Regions from separate parts of the uncultured Alteromonas sp. genome, predicted to be linked through region 1. Evidence: predicted binding sites of a transcription regulator. Region 1 holds the regulator's gene; each other region holds the start of a gene.
What was found. Region 1 encodes LexA, which represses DNA repair genes until DNA is damaged. Its sites were predicted from a motif close to TACTGTATNNNNATACAGTA; they were not measured.
Positions count from the first base shown of each region.

Region 2: dinB (DNA polymerase IV) is a predicted target of LexA. The motif match lies at 983-1,002, and genes of this name have one in related genera.
Region 3: imuA (translesion DNA synthesis-associated protein ImuA) is a predicted target of LexA. The motif match lies at 1,269-1,288, and genes of this name have one in related genera.

Region 1 is NZ_CAXBMP010000004.1:37,200-39,405, reverse strand. Features, by position in the region: gene coxB (cytochrome c oxidase subunit II) at 1-125, opposite strand, end outside; gene lexA (transcriptional repressor LexA) at 773-1,399, opposite strand; gene AAC006_RS04485 (VCBS repeat-containing protein) at 1,540-2,206, opposite strand, start outside.
Region 2 is NZ_CAXBMP010000019.1:19,768-21,973, forward strand. Features, by position in the region: gene AAC006_RS14300 (FAD:protein FMN transferase) at 1-484, shown strand, start outside; gene nqrM ((Na+)-NQR maturation NqrM) at 495-728, shown strand; gene dinB (DNA polymerase IV) at 1,073-2,146, shown strand.
Region 3 is NZ_CAXBMP010000032.1:35,855-38,060, reverse strand. Features, by position in the region: gene AAC006_RS18185 (DNA polymerase Y family protein) at 1-545, opposite strand, end outside; gene imuA (translesion DNA synthesis-associated protein ImuA) at 545-1,258, opposite strand; gene AAC006_RS18175 (hypothetical protein) at 1,377-1,892, opposite strand; gene AAC006_RS18170 (DUF885 domain-containing protein) at 1,892-2,206, opposite strand, start outside.

The DNA of each region.
Region 1 (2,206 bases):
ATAAAGAACATCAACATATGCAGGTCGTAAACTTGACCACTTATGTCTGTTGCGCCTCGGCGCAAATTTATGGAAGAGCCTTCGCCCGTTGCTGCATCAGCAAACAGTAGTGGCGAGGTAAGCAAAAGTGGAAGCCCGTAAAGCCACTTTGTCACTTGTGTCGCCGCTTGTGTCGTTACTCGTTTCACTCAACACCTCCGTTATAACAGAAGCATTGACGCACTGGTTGCGCTGCGCTTCTGGCAACTGATACCCGAAATCCAACTTTTAACTTAACTATCTAGCCTTAGTTGTAAACCAAAGTTACATCTATTGTTATTATTTTGTTAAATACAGTATAAGAATTGCTCAATAAAACGCACAAGTCTAGTCTTTTCTAAGAAAAAACAATTGCAGCGTTGAATTTTTAATCAAAAGTTGTATGTAAGAGAAATGACACATACAACAGCGTATGGATGCTGTAGCGGTAATTAGTGAGCTTGTTTGAAACGCTCATTTTGAACGAGATAGGCAAATAGAAGCTGCCAATAAGTTTCTTATAATCAAAAGCTAGTTGCGTAATTTTGATTGTTTTTCAAACAAAATAGGTGACAAAAATAGCGCTAGCTAGCACTGAAAAGGGTGACATAAATAGAAGAAAATATGTGGGAGCGGTATCTGGTGGCTTTTAAGAGATTTCTTAGGCTTAAATACGATTATTGTGTAAGCAAGGTATGGTAAACATACAAAAAAGCGGCCTATAAGCCGCTTTCTTTACTAAATAGCTAAAAGGTTACATCCAGTCAGCATTTCGAATAACACCAACGGCAATCCCTTCAATGGAGAAAGGCTCTGACGCTAAGTCGACTTTAATAGGTGAAAATTCATCATTTTCAGCGTGAAGTAATACTTCGCGGCCACGCTTTTCAAGGCGTTTAACAGTAACGTCTTCATCGACACGTGCCACTACCACCTGCCCATTATGGACATCCGTAGTACGATGCACGGCTAGCAAGTCACCATCAAGTATACCAATGTCTTTCATACTCATACCGCTTACACGAAGTAAGAAGTCAGCGTGAGGCTGAAACAGGGCAGGGTCGACCTTATAATGAGACTCTATATGCTCTTGCGCTAGAATCGGCTCGCCCGCAGCCACTCGGCCAATAAGAGGAAGACCTTCTTCTTCAGGGGTTTCATCTTCAAGTGGAATATTCAACTTAATACCACGAGAAGTGCCTGGAAGGATTTCGATGACGCCTTTACGGGCCAACGCTTTTAAATGTTCTTCAGCGGCATTCGCAGAACGAAAACCTAAATGACGGGCAATTTCTGCACGGGTAGGCGGCATGCCAGTTTCGAGCATCGTTGTTTTTATAAGCTCGAGAACTTCTGTTTGTCTTGCTGTGAGTGGGCGCATAAAAGACCTGTCTGTCTATACAGTTCCTGTAAGTATATACACCTAAAAGGAAATGACAAGCATTGGATGCTATTTACATGCTTCGAACACTTGCCATAAAAAAAGAGCCCTACCTTAGTAGAGCTCTCTGCAAACGTCTACTAATGCACCCATATAGCGCTAGAATAGGTAGACGTTTGTATTTCAAGGTTCCCTGAATCAGCTTTGCGCACTTTCAAATTTCCGTAATCTTGACCTTGCCGACTTGCAAACGCAGGACCGCGCCACCTTACAAAGCCATCGGTTCCAAAGCTAACAAGATGGCTATAAATGTTAAGTGAGAAATCGGCTGTATTATGGCTAACGCCAATAAGATTCTGGTTTTGTTCAGTAGTTACATCAGCTTGAATATTAGAGATATCTGCAGGTATGCTCGCACGCAAGCTCTCGGTAAGCGCCTCACCAGAAAAGTCATAAACAATCAGCTCATCATCATAATTCGTACACGCTAATTCCGGCTGCTCATCTGAGTCTGCATTAATAGTAATTAGCTGATCACATATACCGTCCACCGACGCGGCTTGTGATAATCCTGCATCGGTTATCTTTAATACTTCCATGCCAGACTCGTTAGTTGTCAACGCTACAAATGCACTTCCGTTTGAAATAAAGGGAGCGAGGTGCGTGACATGACCGATATTATAGTTAGCAATAATCAATTGGTTTTGAATATCAAAAATATTCAGTTCAGTCCCAATCATTACTAATGCGTCAGTGAAGCCATCGAAATTCATGTCTAAGGCTTCAATTATGCCAATATTGCTATTA
Region 2 (2,206 bases), on a different contig from region 1:
TGGTGTTGATGAAGTGGCAGCGATTTTAGATGCTCATCACTTACAACATTACCTTGTAGAGATTGGCGGTGAAATGCGGGTTAAAGGCGAACGCGGCGATGGCAGTGAATGGCTAATTGCGATTGAAAAGCCGGTCACGACAGAACGCGCGGTCCAAAAAGTGGTGTCTATTGGTACTAATGCTATAGCGACTTCGGGCGATTACCGTAACTATTACGAAGAAGACGGTAAACGCTACTCTCATTTGATTGATCCGAATACCGGCTCGCCGATAACCCATGATTTGGTATCGGTTACGGTGGTAAACCCATCTTCAATGATTGCTGATGGCTTAGCCACAGCGTTCAATGTAATGGGGTGGCAACGAGCAATCGACCTTGCAGAGCAAGAACAACTTGCTGTATTCCTCATTCGTCGCACGGCAGACGGATTTGAAGAGTATGCCACGCCAGAATTTGATAAACTGGTAGAAGTAAATAATTAAGGAGTAGGCTATGTCTACGTTTATTTTAGCATTCGGTTTCTTCCTCACTATGGTACTCGCCATGGCTGTTGGCTACGTGGTGCAGCGCAAAACTATCTCAGGTAGTTGCGGTGGATTAGGCGCATTAGGTATCGCGAAAGCATGTGATTGCCCAGAGCCTTGCGACCGCAAAAAGTCTCGTATGGAAAAAGAAGAAGCGAGAGAAAAGAAATTGAATGAATGGAAACAGAATCAGATCCTTTAATCTGATGGTGTAGTTAACCTGGTGATGTCAGTAGGCGCTAATAAATAGAGCCTTTCATACCACGGACTTGCAAGATATTGAAATCCACTACACTGCAATAACCGTTCATAGATAAAAGCGCGATAGGCGGTAAGCTTACCGCGCTTTTTTATCTAAAACGATACGCCCATTTTGCCCGTTCATTCATAGTTAGCGCTAAGTAGTTACTTACTATCATCGTATATAGTGGTAAGCGTTACTGATATGTTCTAGAATACTGTTTTTACATACAGCTTTTTTTAAAGGCTTGTATACTAGAGCTAGCTACTTAGGGGCGGCTTAGGGGCAGTTTGGGAGCATACACCATGCGAAAAATCATCCATGTAGATATGGACTGCTTTTATGCTGCGGTTGAAATGCGTGACAACCCTGCGTTACGTAATATCCCTATTGCCATTGGTGGAAGCTCACAGCATCGAGGGGTTATCTCTACCTGTAATTATCCTGCCCGTAAATATGGTGTTCGTTCCGCCATGGCTACCGCTTACGCATTTAAGCTTTGCCCGAATCTTACCTTAGTGAAAGGACGCATGGAGGCTTACGTAAAAGAGTCCCAACGAATTCGCGAAATATTTGCCGACTATACCGATTTAATCGAACCTCTTTCGTTAGATGAAGCTTACCTCGATGTCACCAATAGCCAATATTGCGGTGGCAGTGCCACGTTAATAGCAGAAGAAATTAGAAGTCGAATAGAGTCAGAGCTGGGGTTAACCGCATCGGCGGGTGTAGCGCCCTGTAAGTTCGTAGCAAAAGTGGCCAGCGATGAAAATAAGCCGAATGGTATTTGTGTTATTACCCCCGATAAATTAGATAGTTTTGTAAGGGCCATGCCTCTTAAAAAAATTCCAGGGGTAGGTAAGGTGACAATGCAAAAGCTACAACGATTAGGCTTAGCCACCTGTAACGATGTGCGCAGTTACCCGTTTGAGCGCATACAAAAAGAATTAGGTAAATTTGGCGCGGTATTATGGGAGCGTGCGCATGGTATTGATGATCGAGAACTGTCAGTATCAAGAGAGCGTAAGTCTATAGGCGTAGAGCGCACGCTAAGCAACGATATTCACTCATTAGAAGAATGTCGCGACTTTATGCCTCATTTACTAGAAAAGCTTCAGGAACGCATACAGGCCCATGAAAAGCGTACAGGCAAACCTGTTCGTATTCGCACTCAAGGGGTGAAACTTAAATTTCAAGACTTCCAGCTAACCACGGTTGAGCATCGATGCCCTTCGTTAAATGCGCATTACTTTGATACCCTACTACAAGAAGCTTACGAGCGTGCTAAAGGCCGTGGTATACGCTTAGTTGGTCTGCACATTGGTCTTGGTGAGGCACAAACCATACATCAACTCCCTTTACCCCTAGAGGGTGAGTAGATAGGTGATTAGAAAGGTGAGTAGTAAAGTGCGAGATAGGTGAGTACCTAGATGAGTAGA
Region 3 (2,206 bases), on a different contig from region 1:
TTCGAATCAAGGGCAGTTTGTTCTAGCTTACAGCGTGACAATAACAGAGTTATGTTTTCTTTATTATCGGTATAGCGATTGGTTTTATTTTTAGCGAGAAGGCGTGCTGCATCCACTCCCCATGCAGTGGCGAAATAAAAGTGAATACCAGCAGAATGTAGCTCGTTTGTAAGTACATGCCATAAAGCGTCAAGACCACCGTAATACTGCAGTAAATTGTCTAGTCGAATAGCAATGGCGTTGTGAGCATCAATCACAATGTCTGAAGCGAGTGGGTATAACCGATGTGCAAGAAAGAGAAGGGTCTCTTTTTCAGCTTCGCGATTAAACGCTAGAATGCGCACGTGAGGGCAAAGCGCAGCCGCTTGTGCAAGCCCTTGACCGCATTCAACACCTTCGTTTATAGCCTGAGAATTAGCTTGAACTACTTGGTTGCTTTGTTCGTGATAAACCACAGTAGGTATATCACCGTCTGTGAAGCCGCCATCTTTTTTATGGGAATCAAGAGTTAACTGATAGCAGTAAAAGTAAGCCCATAGCATCATTAAATCACCGAGTGTAATGCTGGCTCGGTGTTCTTATTATTTTGCATGGCTGATTGAATGGCGCGGTTGTTAGGGGTCCATGAATGGGGGAGCACGATATCGGATACGGGCCATCCATGACGCTGTTTAATAATGTTAACAACCAATTGCGCATCACGAAGATGCAGACTTAAATCTAGGGTAATTGGAAAAGAAGCCCTTTGTTGGTTAGGGGAAGTAAACAGTAAGCACAGCGTATCGTTATGCGATGCCGCCACTTGCAAACGCCGAGCAGCTTTTGCATCCATGGTGTTATTCCAAAGCAAAACACAATGACAAGCTGCACTTTTTAAGCATTGCTCTGCTGCCCACAAGGCTTCTTGATCTGTTTTTGGAAGCACGACGATGACTTGTTCTAAGTCTACGCCTAAACTGCTTAACCAAGGCGCTTGGAGCTGGGCGGGTGGTTTTATAAATACACGTAGTTTGTGCGTGCGATGCGTAGTTAAAACGTGTTTAAAAAGGCTGATTTCTCCAATACCCGTTAGTGATGCAATTCTTACGACGCCTGATGTGGCGATACCACCGTGCAGGGCTTCATCCAATATAAGATTACCCAGCAAAAACTTGTTTTCGCTTACAGGCTTCTCTCGAGCTCGCCATATATGAGGGTGCTTATCAAAAAGCGCTGCCTTTGAACGAACTTCATCAATGGGTGAAATAGGAATATTCATAACACCATAATACTGTATATGTGTACAGTATTATAGTGTAGAGGTTTGTCTTTTCAAGATGGGTGAAATAGTTAAGGCTGTGAGGACATCTAACTATTTGAAAAAAATGCTTAAATAATTACGCCGTACTGGCATCGCTGCTAGCAGGGCTTTTTTTAGTGTTACCTCCCACCGAGCTAGTTATTAATTGGCAGGCTGCAATAAAACCATCAGCGCTGTTTTTAGACCAAGCCATACGAATGGGGCCAGGCATTTCTTTAATCACGTCTCGCACATCGCTTTGTGATACCTCGGTGCTGCTTAATGCAGAATCTAATGCTTCTTCTAACGTAGCGCCTTTTTCACAGCACGCCATTACAATACTAGAGAAGTTAAGCATAAGCGGCATAAGAGCAGTATGTTGTTGCTGACTTATCAGGCGGCTTTTATAAGCACTTTCGATACGAGCTGAATAAGTTTTTTCTAGCGCATCAGTAACTAACAGTAAATTTTTATAAGCATGGTTAACTTTATTACCATTTTGTTTTGCAGATGAGCGCGTAAGCGTAAGTTCACGTTGTAGCGTTTGCACACGAAGCGCTAGATAAATCAAAAACAGGACAAGTAGTCCTATGATCCCGAATGCAAATATCATTATCTTGCCGCCTTTTGTTCTTCTATGAATTGGTTAATTTTTTGCTCTAAAATGAATAATGGCACAGAACCATTTTCTAATACTGCTCGGTGAAATTTACGTACATCGAAATGCTGACCTAGCGCAACCTCAGCCTTTTCACGTAGCGCCTTTATTTTAATTTCACCAATTTTATAAGATAGGGCTTGTGCTGGCCATGATATGTATCGGTCTATCTCAGTATTCACATTATGCTCTGACAAAGCCGTATTGGACATCATAAAATCAACAGCTCTTTCGCGGCTCCATCCCATGGTGTGCATGCCGGTATCTAC